Regions from separate parts of the Roseibium sp. Sym1 genome, predicted to be linked through region 1. Evidence: predicted binding sites of a transcription regulator. Region 1 holds the regulator's gene; the other holds the start of a gene.
The links. The regulator PhoB, encoded in region 1, activates phosphate uptake and scavenging genes when phosphate is short. The targets are predictions, from matches to a motif close to TGTCATNNANCTGTCAT.

Region 1 (7,826 bases):
TTCCTGCGGAGCATCAACCGCATGAACGACACGATCGACATCTGCCGCGTCGAAGGCTCCATCAGGATCGACGGCGAGGATATCTACGATCCCAAGGTCGACCCGGTGCAGTTGCGTGCCAAGGTCGGCATGGTGTTCCAGAAGCCGAACCCGTTCCCGAAGTCGATCTACGACAACATTGCCTACGGTCCGCGCATTCACGGTCTTGCCAGGAACAAGTCCGAGCTCGACGACATCGTCGCCTCAAGTCTGCAGAAGGCGGGTCTTTGGGAAGAGGTGAAAAACCGTCTGGATGAACCGGGCACCGGCATGTCCGGCGGTCAGCAACAGCGCCTGTGCATCGCCCGCGCTATCGCCGTCAGCCCGGAAGTCATCCTGATGGACGAACCCTGTTCGGCGCTCGACCCGATTGCGACGGCAAAGGTCGAGGAGTTGATCGATGAGCTGCGCGAGAACTACACGATCGTCATCGTGACGCACTCCATGCAGCAGGCGGCCCGCGTGTCGCAGCGCACCGCATTCTTCCATCTCGGCATTCTGGTTGAGGAAGGTCCGACCGAGGACATCTTTACCAATCCGAAAGACAAGCGTACGCAGGACTACATCACTGGCCGCTTCGGCTAGGCGATTTCCGATTTCTGAAGGGGACACGGGATGTCTGAACATACAGTCTCGGCTTATGACGAGGAACTGACGGCGATGGCCGGCAAGATCGCCGAAATGGGTGGTCTGGCGGAGAAAGCCTTTGCCGATGCCGTGCATGCGCTGGTTTCGCAGGATCTGGACCTCGCCAAGGCAACGATTGCAAACGACGCGCGACTGGACGCCTTGCACCACGAGGTCGAGGTCAAGCTGATCGAGATCATCGCCCGCCGCCAGCCCATGGGCCAGGACCTGCGCGAAGTCACCGCCGCGACCCGGATCGCCAACGACCTGGAGCGTGTCGGCGACCTGGCCAAGAATGTGGCCAAGCGCGTGATTGCGATCGACAGCGATCTGCAGTCCAAGAAGCTTGCGATCGGTGTCGAGCACATGACCGAACTCGCGCTGTCACAGCTCAAGAAGGTCCTTGACGCCTATGCGCGCAAGGACGCGGACGCTGCCCGTCACGTACAGGAAGCCGACGCGGAGATCGATGCGATCTACACGTCGCTGTTCCGCGAATTGCTCACCTACATGATGGAAGACCCCCGGGTCATCACGCAGTGCGTTCATCTGCTTTTCTGCGCCAAGAACATCGAACGCATCGGCGATCACGCGACCAACATCGCCGAAAACGTCTTTTACATGGTGACGGGTGATCGGTTGCCGGAAGAGCGTGCCAAGGTTGACGAAACCGGTGCCGTGTAACCACTGACGCCGGTCGCGGAAGCGATCCGGCCGGCGCGTGGCCCCGGGAGGCCGCGCAGGATGCCGAATTTGGAGCGAAATGCATGCCGAAGGTGCTCATCGTTGAAGACGAAGAACCTCTCAGCCTTCTGTTAAGATACAACCTGGAAGCGGAAGGCTACGCGGTTGAATCGTGTGTCCGCGGCGACGAGGCCGAAATCCGCTTGCGGGAAAGCCTGCCGGACCTGCTTCTTCTCGACTGGATGCTGCCGGGCCTGTCCGGTATCGAGCTCTGCAGGCGGTTGCGCGCCCGCGAGGATACCGAACGCCTGCCGGTGATCATGCTGACCGCGCGCGGTGAGGAGGCGGAGCGTATCCGCGGCCTGGCCACCGGTGCGGACGACTATGTCGTCAAGCCGTTCTCGGTGCCGGAACTGATGGCACGGGTGCGGGCGATCCTGCGCCGGGCGAGCCCGGAAGTGGTTTCGACCATGCTGCGCTCCGGTGACATCGAACTGGATCGCGAAACCCACAGGGTGCGCAGGAACGCCAAGGAAGTCCATCTGGGGCCGACGGAATTTCGCCTGCTGGAGTTCCTGATGACGTCTCCAGGTCGTGTGTTTTCGCGCGAGCAACTGCTCGACGGCGTCTGGGGCCATGACGTCTATGTCGACGAACGCACCGTCGATGTCCATGTCGGGCGCCTGCGCAAGGCTCTCAACAAGGGCAAGGCCAAGGATCCGATCCGGACCGTGCGCGGTGCTGGCTACGCCTTCAACGACCAGTTCACCGCCACTGCCTGATCACCTTCAGGGACCCTGGAAAGAGCCCGCCCTTTGGCGGGCTTTTTTGGGCGCGCCCTGCCGAATGCGGTTCACGGCGAAACATCGGCGCTGACCTGCGCGGCATGAGCCAATGTTGTCTCTCGCCACCGGATTGACTAGCCTTGGCTGCGATATCAGCGCCAGGTTAGGAGGGGGCATGACCGCGTTCGTGATCGGCCAGATGCAGATCCACAGCCGCGACTGGATGGCGGAATATTTCGCCAAGGTCCCGGACCTCGTTGCCGCTCATGGTGGGCAGTTCCTTGTCCGCGGAGGAAACCCGGGCCATCTCGAAGGTGACAACCCGGTTCCCGATGCAGCCTTCATCCTCGAGTTCCCCGACCGGGAACATGCCAGTGAATTCTGGAATTCACCGGAATTTCAGCAACTTGCCAAGCTGCGCCGGACAGGTTCCGCACTGAATGCGATTTTGGTCGATAAATTGACCGGCAATTGAAGGCTGTGGATCGCGGAGGCAAAAAAGCCCGCCGTGAGGCGGGCCTTGAATGCCTGGGTGGACCTTGTTTTGCCCGGTCGTCAACCGGCCTGGGCGACCACCTTGCGGTCACGCCGGCGGTCGGCGACCGGCTGGTAGGCGATCTTGCAGTGATGGGCGCAATAGGGCACGCCGGCATCGGACTGGCGGCCGCAGAAATAGAAGTCATCCGTTGCAGGATCGCCGATCGGCCATTTGCAGGTCCGTTCCGTGAGCGTGAGAATGGACGCCCGTTGCGAGATCGGCACCAGATCCGCAATCGGCTCCACTGCGGGTTTGGCTTGCACGACTGGCACCGGGTCGATATCGGCCTTCAGCGCGGTTGCACCGACAGTCTGCGGCTGATGAGACGGTTTCTTCGGGGCGGCGCTGCCGGGTGTGGCAGTGCGTGCACGGCGGGGTTTCGCACTGGAGGAAGAAGACTTGGCGCGGCCGGACAGACCCAGGCGATGCACCTTGCCGATCACGGCATTGCGGGTCACACCGCCCAGCTCACCTGCGATCTGGCTTGCACTCAAGCCATCGCCCCAAAGCTTTTTGAGAAGCTCAACCCGTTCGTTCGTCCAACTCATTGCCGCACCCTTTATTTTGACTGCGTTGCAGCCATTAACCCCGTGTTAAGCACGCGTCCGCATGCCTAATGATGGCATATCTAGTGCCTCTTGGTGATTTGCCTCACGAGATCTCGTGTTTGATGACCCAGAGGTTACAATAACGTTAATTTGTCAGGCAACCGCCCGGCTCAAACCAGTTGGGGATGAAAGGACTTTTCCCCAAATAAGGGTCTGTCGAGATTTAGTTTTCGGTCGTGGCGCGTGTCGAATTTCGGTCTCCGAGCAGGAGGAAAGTCCGCAGTGGTGTCTCCCACCACAAGGAATTTCCGACGCCCTCGGGGCCGAAATTCGCCGCGTCCCGGAGGGATTTGGTGAAAAGCGCTCATTTCCGCGTCGCGAAAGCTTGAAAGGGATAGCCCTTACTTTGCTTCCGCTTCTTGAACTGAGCGCTTTTCACCCAAACCACGACCAAATCCTAAGTCTCGACAGACCCTCGCCGAGGTCCTTGAGAATTTTACGAAATCCGCTCCGGGGACCCACACATATATCTTGTGCGCCATTTCCATTGACAGTCCATGGTGGGGGCGGTGTATAAGAAAACCGCTGCGTGCCGCCCGAAGAGGCGGCACGTTGCGTTTTGGCCCAATGACACCGAGACGAGGTGTCGGCCCGCGTCAGGGTGACGTCGGGTCGTTTGGGCGTTGTTGAGGAGACACACGAGGTTATGTCCGCGTCGGCACTATTCGGAAACTACGCAAGATCGAACCTGACGTTCGATCACGGGGAAGGCGTCTGGCTGGTAACGGCTGACGGTCGACGATTCCTCGACTGCGGTTCCGGCATCGCGGTCAATTCTCTCGGACACAGTCATCCGCATCTGGTGGGCGCCCTGCAGGAGCAGGCCGCCAAGCTTTGGCACATCTCCAACCTGCACCAGATCCCGGAAGGTGAACGGCTGGCACAGCGCCTGTGCGAGGCGACCTTTGCCGAGAAGGTCCTGTTCGTGAATTCCGGCGCCGAAGCCATGGAAGCCGCGATCAAGTGCGCGCGCCGCTATCACTATGACAACGGCCAGCCCGAGCGGTTCCACATCATCACCTTCGAAGGCGCCTTCCACGGCCGCACGATTGCGACGATCGCGGCCGGTGGCCAGGCGAAATACCTGGAAGGCTTCGGTCCCAAGGCGCCCGGTTTCGACCAGGTTCCCGCAAATGATCTCGATGCCCTGAAGGCCGCCATCGGCCCGCAGACCGCGGCGATCTGTATCGAACCGATCCAGGGCGAGGGCGGTATCCGCGAGATTCCCACCGAATTCCTGCGTGCCGTGCGCAAGCTGTGCGACGACAACGGCCTCCTGCTGATCTTCGACGAGATCCAGACCGGGGTCGGCCGCACGGGCAAGCTGTTCGCCCATCAGTGGACCGGTGTCACGCCGGACCTGATGGCAATCGCCAAGGGCATCGGCGGCGGCTTTCCGATGGGCGCCTGCCTGGCAACGGCGGAAACCGCCGCTGCTCTGTCGCCGGGGACCCACGGCACGACCTTTGGCGGCAACCCGCTGGCCATGGCGGTCGGCAATGCCGTTCTGGACGTGGTGCTGGCGGACGGCTTTCTGGAAGAGGTCCAGCGCAAGGGGCTCAGTTTCAAGCAGAAGCTGGCCGGTCTGGTCGACAGCCATCCGGCGGTTCTCGGCGAAGTGCGCGGAAACGGGCTGATGCTTGGACTGAAATGCGTGGTGCCGGCGGCAGACTATGTCGGCGCGGCGCGCGAAGCCGGCCTTCTTGCGGTGCCGGCGGGCGACAATGTGGTGCGCATCATGCCACCGCTGACCATGAATGAAGACGAAATTTCACTGGCCGTCGAGCGTCTGGAACAGGCGGCTCTGGCAGTGGAAGCGAGCTTGGCGGAAGGAGCGGCAGGATGACCGCTAACGGAACGTACCGGAATTTCCTGGACCTGACCGATTTCGAAGGCGACGAATTGCGCGCCATCCTGGAGACCAGCCGGAAGATCAAGGCCAGCCGCAACGGCGTTCACCGCGGGGAAGGGCCCCTGGCCGGCAAGGTGCTGGCGATGATCTTCGAACAGCCGTCGACACGGACCCGCATTTCTTTTGACGTCGGCATGCGCGAGCTTGGCGGCGAGACCCTGATGCTGACCGGAGCGGAAATGCAGCTCGGCCGGGGCGAGACCATTGCCGACACGGCGCGTGTCCTGTCGCGCTTCGTCGACGCCATCATGATCCGGATCCTGGACCATAACGAGCTCAGGGAACTGGCCGAAGCGGCGACGGTTCCGGTGATCAACGGTCTGACGAAACAGTCGCATCCGTGCCAGATCATGGCCGACCTGCTCACCTTCGAGGAACATCGCGGCTCGATCGCCGGCAAGAGCGTCGCCTGGACCGGCGACAGCAACAACGTGCTGGCATCGTGGATCCACGCGGCACCGCGTTTCGATTTCGAATTGCGCGTTGCAACTCCGGCGGAACTCGCACCGCCACAGGAGCTGATCGACACCGCCAGGGCCAAGGGTGGTTCCATTGTGGTGACGTCGGACCCATATGAGGCCGTCAAGGGAACCGACTGCGTGATCACCGACTGCTGGGTGTCGATGGGGGACGATGACGCGGAATCGCGTCACAACCTGCTGAGCGCCTATCAGGTCAACGAACGGCTGATGGCGGAGGCGAATGGCGATGCCCTGTTCATGCATTGCCTGCCGGCCCACCGGGGTGAGGAAGTCACCTCGGAGGTGATGGACGGTCCCAATTCCGTTGTGTTTGACGAGGCCGAAAACCGGCTCCATGCCCAGAAGGGCATCCTGGCCTGGTGTTTCGGCGCAGCTTGAGGCAGAGCCATCGTGGCACTCAATCTTGATGATCTGGGCATCACGCCTGCCGGGCTGGATGCAGTCCGGCCCTTTGCCGTGGAAGCCCTCGACGTGCGCGGCCGAGCGGTCGCGCTCGGTCCGGTGCTGGAAACCATCCTGGCGCGGCACGATTACCCGGAACCGGTGTCCCGCCTGCTGGCCGAAGCCATCGTCCTGACCAGCCTGCTCGGCACGTCGCTGAAATTCGATGGCCGGTTCACGCTGCAGACCCAAACCGACGGCCCGGTCTCCATGCTGGTCGTGGATTTCGCGACGCCTGACGCCATCCGCGCCTGCGCCACCTTCGACAGGGAAGTGGTGGAAGAGCTCATGGCCGGCGGCAAGGCGACCCAGGAAACCCTGCTCGGACGTGGACATCTGGCCATGACCATCGACCAGGGCCGGCACATGCAGCGCTACCAGGGCCTGGTGGAGCTGGACGGGGTGTCGCTGGAAGAAGTCGCCCGGCGCTATTTCGAACGCTCCGAGCAGATCCCGACGGAGGTGCGTCTGGGCGTCGGTGAACTGTTCGTCCGCAGGGAAGGCGAGGGCCACGCCAGGACATGGACCGCCGGCGGGATCCTGATCCAGTTCCTGCCCGAAGCGCCCGAGCGGATGAAACAGGCCGATATCGACCCGGGTGATGCGCCGGAAGGCACCACCCCGCACGAGATCGACGAGGACGATGCCTGGGTGGAAGCCAAGGCGCTGGTCGATACGGTCAAGGATATCGAACTGACGGATCCGGAAGTCAGCGTGGAGATGTTGCTGTTCCGGCTGTTTCACGAACGTGGCGTTCGGCTGTTCGAACCCCAGCCCCTGGCGGACAAGTGCAGCTGCTCGCGCGAGAAGATCCAGGGCGTGCTCGCCGGCTTCAGCGCGGAGGAGATCGAACACATGACGGTTGACGGCAAGATCGTCGTCACCTGTGAGTTCTGCAGCAGCAGGTACGATTTCGACGCCTGATCGGCGTAGCCCGCTACGATTGTACATACTTGGTAACCGGAGGTCGCCGCAGCGACCCCCGGACACATTCTGTTACAAATTTCACCGTGCCAATATTTGCCTTCAAAGGTAAGCCGGGCTTGAATCTTGCAGTGCAAAGCAAAATGTTAGCTCGTGCGCGCAGAAAACAGCCCGAAAGGCCTTGGTGAGCAGATATGTTGCAGTCCCTACAGCCAGACGCCGGAAAACAGTCCGCCTCCGACCTGACGCCTTCCGCCGAAAGGCTGGTGGAGCGGCGCAGGGCACGCGGTCCGCTGGTTCTCAAGGCGTTGCTTCAGCTGCTGCTGGCGTTTGCCATCCTGTTCGGGGCTTTCAAGGGCATGAACGCACTGGTCGCCACGAAGCCGGACGTCCCCAAGCGCCCCATCCAGGAAACAAGCTATGCGGTTGAAACGCTCACCGTCGCGGCCGCCGACCATGCTCCGACGATAAGTGTCTACGGCGAGACGACGGCCGGGCGGGAAGTGGAGCTGCGCGCGCTCGTGGCCGGAGAGATCGTTGAAGTTCATCCGAACCTCAAGGCGGGCGGAGCCGTGAAACAGGACGAAGTCCTGGTCGCCATCGACCGGTTCGATTTCGAGGGCGCCGTTACCGAGGCCGAGGCCAACCTCGCCGAAGCACGCGCCGCCCTGGTCGAGAGCGAGGGCGGCGTCACGTTGCAGCAGGGAAACCTTGTCCGTGCCCGGGAGCAGCTGGAATTTGCCCAGAAGGATCTGGAGCGCGCTGAAGACCTGCTCGGCAAGGGGG
Region 2 (7,826 bases), 2.2 Mb from region 1:
GATCGGCTTGGTGTCCCGGCGGGGCAGGGCGGAGAATAAAAGGAATTCCAGAAGCTCGTAATCGGCGAGACCCTGCTCGCCCGTTTTACGGAACCGTTGCCTCAGTCTGAGGCGGTGGTCCTTGTGGTCCGGAGCCGCCGGGGCGGCCTCTTCGGAAGTCCTTTCGCTCATGGGCTCCTAGTCGTCAGGCCGTCCGGGCTTGTGAATGCCTCCCGGCGAAGTGGTGAAAATCTGGCAGGCGTCCGGCGTGATGCCGATGGAATGCTCGAATTGGGCCGACAGGGAGCGGTCGCGCGTCACTGCGGTCCAGCCGTCGCTCAGGACCTTGACGTGCGGACGGCCGAGATTGACCATCGGTTCGATGGTGAAGATCATGCCAGGCTTCAGCTCGACGCCTTCGCCCGGACGGCCGTAATGCAGGATGTTGGGCGTGTCGTGAAACAGAAGCCCGAGACCATGGCCGCAGAAATCGCGGACCACCGAACAGCGCTGCGCTTCCACATAGGTCTGGATCGCATGGCCGATATCGCCTGTGGTGTTGCCGGGTTTCGCCGCCTCGATGCCGCGCATCAGCGACTCGTAGGTGACATCGATCAGGCGCTCGGCGGCGCGTTTCAGCTGGCCGACCGGGTACATGCGGCTGGAATCGCCGTGCCAGCCGTCGAGAATGAAGGTCACGTCGATGTTGACGATGTCGCCCTCGCGCAGGGCCTTGTCGTTGGGAATGCCGTGGCAGACCACGTGGTTGATCGAGGTGCAGCAGGACTTGGTGTAGCCGCGATAGTTCAAGGTCGCCGGCAGGGCGTTGTGGTCGCGGCCGTACTGATAGACGAAATCGTCGATCTCCTGGGTGGTCGTGCCCGGCTTGACGATCGCGGCCAGTTCATCAAGGCAGGCCGCCGTCAGCTGCCCTGCACGCATCATGCACTCGAAATCCTCGGGACCGTAAAGGCGCACCTGGCCGGTGTTCTTCAGGGGGGCTTCGGCTGCGTCGATATAGCTGACCATGGGGTGTCCGTGTCTCGCACTGGTCCGGGCAGGCCGACTTGTCAGTTCAGTGCCGCGGCCGGGCCGGTTGTTTTTGAGTTACCTGATCACATACCGCCAGCAGCCGCCAATTTCCAGCATCAGTTACGTCAAAATGCGACGAGCGTGGAAACTTGATCCCCGATCGGGCAAATCCGGTGCTCCCGACTTGCGCTTTTTTTTCAGGGCCGCTACGTGAAATGGGTCTGCGGGCGTGGTGGAATTGGTAGACACAAGGGACTTAAAATCCCTCGGCCCTAGGCTGTACGGGTTCGAGTCCCGTCGCCCGCACCATTCTTTGTTGCGCTGTCGCGCTTTGCGCTACATGAGCGCGGTTCCGGTTTTAGGTTACTCCTTTCACCTGCACGATATCTGTTTGCGCTACCGGCCTTCGGCCTGCTTGAGCGCGGAATTGACTTCAGGTTGTTCGTTTCTCCTTCCATGTCAGGTCGTGCATGTACAGGCGCGGACCCCCAAGGATCTTTCCACGCGCCCTTGTGCCTCTTGCAGTTAGAAAGGAACTGCCTGCGCGCCGAAAAGTCTTTGCAAAGCCGTCCCGGCATTGTCACTGTCTTTTGCCCAAACTGTCACAATTCACGCGGGAAATGGAGGTAGAAGGCTGTTCCGCCCGACGCCCAGCCGATGCCCCGGTCACCAGACCGCCTATTGTCAGTCGCCCACGAGGACCCCCGATGACCTTTGCCGACAAAACCGTGCCGACCGGCAGCGAGTTGACCGTCCTGAAAAACGCCCGGATCGTGCTTGGCGAAGAGGTTGTCTGCGGGCACCTGTCCGTTGCCGACGGCAGGATCGTGGCCGTCGACACCGGGCGCGCGCCGCAGGCCGGGCTGGATCTTGACGGCGACTACCTGCTGCCCGGGCTGGTCGACATCCACACCGATCATTTCGAGAAACACCTTTATCCCCGGGCCCATGTGCGCTGGGACCCCTTGCGCGCGGCGATGGCCCATGACGCGCAGATCATCGGCAGCGGCATCACCACCGTGTTCGACAGCCTGTGCGTCGGCGCCACCATCAAGAACCCGGAGCGGCGGGAGATCCTGGCGCCGATGATCGACGCGCTGGAAAGGGCCCAGGCGGCCGGCATGCTGCGCGCCGAACACCTGGTGCATCTGCGCTGCGAAATCACCGACGACCAGACCGCGCGGCTGACGGAAGAAAATATCGGCAAGGCCATCGTGCGCATGGTCTCCGTGATGGAGCATCTGCCGGGCCGGCGGCAGAGCAAGAACATCGAGGGTTATATCCAGCGGCGGATGGCCGATACCGGCGAGCCGCGCCACGAGGCCGAGCGGGTGACGCAGGAATTGCTCAATCACTCCGATGAGATCAGCGCCGGGGTTCGCCCCGCCGTGGTGGCACTGGCGCATCTCAACAAGTTGCCGCTGCTCAGCCACGACGATACCGAACTGGAGCATATCGACGAGGCGCTGGCCGAGGGCATTTCCGTCTCCGAATTTCCCTGCACCCTGGAAGCGGCGCGCAAGGCCAGGCAACATGGCATGCATGCGGTCGGCGGTGCGCCGAATGTCATCCGGGGCGGGTCGCAATCCGGCAATGTCGCGGTCAAGGACCTGCTGGCCGAAGACCTGGTCGACATTCTCGCGTCCGACTACGTGCCGCGTTCGCTGCTCGACTGTGCCTTCATGGTGGCCGCGGACGACCGTCTGGCGGCGGATCTGCCGGCGGCCGTGCGCATGGTCACGAAAAATCCGGCGGCGGTGGCCGGCCTGGCGGACCGCGGCGAGATCGCGGCAGGCAAACGCGCCGACCTTCTCCATGTCGGCGTCCATGACGGCCACCCGTTCGTGAAACAGGCCTGGCGGGCCGGAACGCGGGTGCTCTGAGCGGGCGGATCACGGCGCTTGCTGAGACCGCATTTCGTGGAAACGTAACGGCATGGATCCCATGGTCAAGCCCACTGCTGTCCGGTTTAACTCGGTCCATGTTCAACAGGTCATTGATTCATTGTCGATATTTCCGCTTTTTCCGATCCGGGACACGTAGCGCCTTACCGCTTGCGCCCCTCTCCCCCCTGGAGGGGGAGATGTCCGGGAACCGGACAGAGGGGGGGCGCAGCGGTTCCGCGAATTCGAAAAAGGCCTTGTTTGCCGAGAGGTTGAGCCCCCCTCTGTCTCCTATCGGAGACATCTCCCCCTCCAGGGGGGAGACTGGAACAAGCGGCATAGCCTGATTGTGGTCAGAGGTTCCTGCTTAACCGGACAGCAGTGGGCTTGACCATGGGATCCATGCCGTTCACTGGCGGTACATGCAGGTGTCTCCAACATCAAGTTTACGGATGATCCCCATCCGCAATTCTCACTCCCCGATGATCCTTTTGCGCAAGTACCCGGACAGGCCGTCGATCAGGTAGACCATGAAGATGATCAGGAAGATGATCGTCCAGGCTTCCGGCCAGCGGTAGGCGTTGATGCGGTCGGCGAGGAGGAAGCCGATGCCGCCGGCGCCGACGATCCCGAGGATGGTGCCGGAGCGCGTGTTGCTCTCGAAATTGTAGAGAATGATCGACAGGATCACCGGCAGGGCCTGGGGCAGGATGGCGAAGCGCACGGTTTGCAGGTTGCCGCCGCCGGAGGCCTTTACGCCGTCGACGGGCTTGGTCGAGGTGTTCTCGATGGCTTCGGAAAACAGCTTGGAAAAGGTGCCGATCTCCGAGACGGCGATGGCAAGGATGCCCGCGAGCGGGCCGAGGCCGAAGGCGCGGATGAAGACCAGGGCGAGGATCAGTTGCTCGATCGCGCGCAGCGCATCGAAGCCGCGCCGGACACCGAGACGGAACCAACTGGACGGCATGATGTTCCTGGCGCCGAGAAAGGCGAGCGGGAAGGCGATGACGGCGCCGAGCAGGGTGCCCATGAAGGACATGGCAACGGTCTCGCCGAGCCCCTTCAGGATCTCGCGCCACTCCGCCCAGGTGGTCCAGACATGCGGCGGGAACATGAAGGACAGCACGTTGCCGAAGCGCATCGCGCCTTCCAGCAGGCGCGCGGGCGAGAAGCCGAAGGCCCACAGGCACCAGACGGTCAGGCCGAGGAAGGCCGCCCAGCCGGCCAGGCGGAGGACAACGGTCCTGCGCGGCGTCACGAAGGCTCCGGGGACGAGGGATCTTGCCCGCTCCAGGTCAGGTGTCAGGTCGGTCATGGTCAAACGCCCTTTCCGGTCAGGCCGATGATGCGGTGGCGGACCTTTTCGCTCAGCATGTCGATGACGATCACCGTCACGAAGATGATCAGGAACAGTGCGGACAGGTCGGTGTATTCCTGCAGGGACATGGCCACACGGATCTCCTGGCCGAGGCCGCCGGCGCCGACAAAGCCGATGATGGAAGAGGAGCGCACGTTGATCTCGAAACGCAGCAGCGTGTAGCTGATGATGTTCGGGATCACCTGCGGGACGATGCCGTAGCGGATCTGGTCGAACCAGGAGCCGCCGGAGGCCTTGATGCCTTCCAGCGGGCGCATGTCGGCGTTTTCATTGGCTTCGGAATAGAGCTTGCCGAGTGCCCCGGTGGCATGCAGTCCGATGGCGAGCACACCGGCGAGCGGACCGACGCCGAAACAGAAGACGAAGATCAGCGCCCAGACAAGATCGGGCACGGTGCGCAGGATTTCCAGGGTGCGCCGCGTGATGTTCAGGACGAACCGGTTCGGCGACAGGTTGCGCGAGGCCGGAAAACTCAGCAGGAACGCGCCGACAATGCCCAGAAGCGTTGCCATATAGGCGATCAGGATGGTCTCGACCAGAAGCTTCAGCCAGACCTTCCAGCGCCAGAACCAGTCGGCGATGTCAGCGCCGAGCGTGTCCCGGTGCAAAACGGGCAGGGTCTTGTAAAGATATTCTCCAAGCCGTGGCAGTCCGGCCCAGATCTTCCACATCGACACCCGGTCGCCGTTGGCCAGCGTCACGTCGGTCATGTCGAAGAAACCGCCGACCCAGGCGGCCGCAAAGAAGCAGGTGGCAAAGAGGACGGCCGAAACCGTGTTCACGCGCAGCGCGTGCCTGCGCGCCGCGGCGTAGTCGACCTCGAACCGGCCGATGGTTGGCGAGAGTGTCGTCATGACTGGGAAATTCCGTTGAGGAAAAAGGGAGCCGCCGTGCGCGCCTCCCTTCAATGAGTGGAACAATCAGCCGCCGCGGCGCTGTTTCTTCAGCCAGTCGCGCATGTCGACGATCCACTGGTACCGGTCATGGTCGACCTCGATCCAGCCGTCCTGGGTGCTGTCTGCGCCGCCGGTCATCTCGATGAAGGCCAGGGTGTCGTTTTCGGGGATGTCCATGATGGCCTTGCGCATGTCCTTGATCAGGCCGTCCGGCAGGTTGGTGCGGGCGGCCAGCGGACCGGAGGTGATTTCCGGGGACTTCCAGATGGTGCAGATCGAGCCTTCGTCGATCATGCCCTTGGTGACCATGCGCTGCGGGATGCCGTCTTCCTCATTGGTGATGTAGGTGGCCGCTGCGTCATACTGCTTGTTGTAGACGCCGAGCACACCGGTCTCGTGCGCGCCGGAGAACGGGATCGCGCCGAAATAGGTTTTCGGCTCGTAGCCCTGTTTGCTCAGGTTGAAATAGGGCACCGCGTAGCCGGAGGTGCTGTCCGGGTCGGCGAAGGCCAGGGTCTTGCCCTTCAGGTCTTCCAGCGTCTTGTAGCCGCTGTCGCAGCGTACGGCGACGACGGAGAAATAGCCGGTGGAACCGTCCTTCTGCAGGCGGGAGACCAGCGGCACGACACCGCCGTTGGTTTCGGTGTAGGCGGCGGCGTAGGACGAGGAGCCGAAGAAGGCGAACTCGATCTGGTCGGCGGCAATCGCCTGGATCACGCCGTCATAGGACCCGGCGGTGAAGATCTCGACTTCGACGCCGAGTTCGTTCTCCAGGTATTTTTCGAACGGCGTGTAGCGCGCGATCCGGTCCTTTTCGTTTTCACCGGACAGGATGCCGAACTTGACGGTCTTGTACTGATCCTTCCAGCTGTCCGCGAGGGCAGGGGACGCCGCCAGGACGGCTGCGGAAACGGCTGCTGCGAGAATGGCCTTCATCGTAGTGCTCCTTTGGTGCCGGCTGCGCCGGCGGAAGATGCGGGTGTGTCCGCGGGGTTGGCGTGGCTGGCGGCGGACCGCTGCCGCGCGCTCAGGTTCCGACCGCCTTGAACGGTTGCGGAGACGCTTGTGAGGCGAGGGATGTCGAGGTGACGGCTTCGTCGATATCGCCTTCGAAATCGTCCGTGCCATAGATCGCGCGTACCCTGTCCGTGGTCAGCGCCTCCGGCGTGCCGTCGAAGCGGACCTGTCCGGCACGCATGGCGACGATGCGGTCGCAATAGGCGCGAGCCGTGTCGAGCGTGTGCAGGTTGACCAGGACGGTCAGGCCGTCGGTACGGTTGATCTCGCGCAGGGCTTCCATCACCCGGGTGGCGTTCGCAGGGTCGAGCGAGGCGATCGGCTCGTCCGCCAGCATGATGCGCGGGTTCTGGACAAGGGCCTTGGCAATCGCGACGCGCTGCTGTTGACCGCCAGAGAGCGTCCCGGCGCGTTGAAGCGCCTGGGGCACGAGATCGAGCCGGTCCAGAGCCTCGATGGCACGGGCCCGGTCTTCATCCGTGAAGGAGCGGGCCATGGAACGCAGAAAACCGGTATGGGCGATCCGTCCGACCATGACATTGGTCAGGACGTCCATGCGTTCCACCAGATTGAACTGCTGAAAGATCATCGCGCAATTGGCGCGCCACAGGCGCAGGTCGCGGCCCCTGAGGGACGTCACCGGCTGCCCTTCATTGGTGATCGTGCCCCGGGTCGGGTCGGCGAGCCGGTTGATCATGCGCAGCAGGGTCGACTTGCCCGCACCCGACCGGCCGATGACACCGACCATCTGTCCCTTGGGGATGGCAAGGGAAACGCCGTCCACCGCCGTCAGATCACCGAATGTCTTGGATAATTGCTCAATAACCAGCATGCGCCCCTCCGAGAAACGGGGAGCGACCTAGCAAAAAACCACGGAATGCAGATGTCTATACGATTATACTTTTATGAAGTTTTGCGACAGCTTCCCTAAAGTATTTTGCCAATTAAGAAATATCATCAAGCAGATTATATCGAATTTGATGCCAACTTGTCCGGCGTGACTGGTTGGATGATTGTTTCCCGGTGTAAATGTCGTTGTTTTTACATAAAAGGTTCATTTTCGGCGGCGCGCTTGTCGTTACGCTCCTGTCGCCTTGCCGGTACTGCCCCGGCATCCAAAGGAGTTTCCGATATGCGCTTTTTGAAAACCGCCGCGGTCGCGGCCGCCGCTCTCGCCGTTTCCTTCACGTCTTCCTTCGCCGACACCTTCAAGATGGCTGTCACGGATGTTGAAGGCCTGGAGCGGCTTCAGGTCGAATGGGGTCCGTTCAAGCAGGCTCTTGAAGATGCCACCGACCACACGTTCGAGTTCTTCCCGGTGACGAGCCGCACCGCAGCCGCCGAGGCCCTGCGCGCCAAGCGGGTTGATTTTGTCGTTACCGGTCCGGCCGAGTACATCGTCATCAACACGTTGACCGAAGCGACGCCGCTGATCGGTCTCGGCCGCCCGGACTATTTCTGCGCCATCGTCGTGCGCGCCGACAGCGGCATCATCCGCCCGGCGGATCTGAAGGGCAAGAAGGTCGCCTTCGGTGACATCGGCTCCACCTCCAACATGCTGTGCCCGATGCAGCTGATGTCTGACTATGGCGTCGATCCGGTCAAGGACATCGACAAACTGCACACCTCGCGCAACATTGC

Region 2: the regulator PhoB is predicted to act here: its motif matches at 7,080-7,096, upstream of phnC (phosphonate ABC transporter ATP-binding protein).

Annotation. Positions count from the first base shown of each region.
Region 1 is NZ_CP114786.1:6,616,461-6,624,286, reverse strand. It holds gene pstB (phosphate ABC transporter ATP-binding protein PstB) at 1-624, shown strand, start outside; gene phoU (phosphate signaling complex protein PhoU) at 655-1,350, shown strand; gene phoB (phosphate regulon transcriptional regulator PhoB) at 1,434-2,132, shown strand; gene O6760_RS30335 (DUF1330 domain-containing protein) at 2,245-2,610, shown strand; gene O6760_RS30330 (GcrA family cell cycle regulator) at 2,691-3,221, opposite strand; gene O6760_RS30325 (aspartate aminotransferase family protein) at 3,928-5,127, shown strand; gene argF (ornithine carbamoyltransferase) at 5,124-6,053, shown strand; gene O6760_RS30315 (Hsp33 family molecular chaperone) at 6,066-7,040, shown strand; gene O6760_RS30310 (efflux RND transporter periplasmic adaptor subunit) at 7,235-7,826, shown strand, end outside.
Region 2 is NZ_CP114786.1:4,396,263-4,404,088, forward strand. It holds gene radC (RadC family protein) at 1-171, opposite strand, end outside; gene map (type I methionyl aminopeptidase) at 178-1,008, opposite strand; tRNA gene O6760_RS20015 (tRNA-Leu) at 1,235-1,320, shown strand; gene O6760_RS20020 (alpha-D-ribose 1-methylphosphonate 5-triphosphate diphosphatase) at 1,719-2,894, shown strand; gene phnE (phosphonate ABC transporter, permease protein PhnE) at 3,367-4,209, opposite strand; gene phnE (phosphonate ABC transporter, permease protein PhnE) at 4,212-5,126, opposite strand; gene phnD (phosphonate ABC transporter substrate-binding protein) at 5,193-6,104, opposite strand; gene phnC (phosphonate ABC transporter ATP-binding protein) at 6,196-7,017, opposite strand; gene O6760_RS20045 (PhnD/SsuA/transferrin family substrate-binding protein) at 7,318-7,826, shown strand, end outside.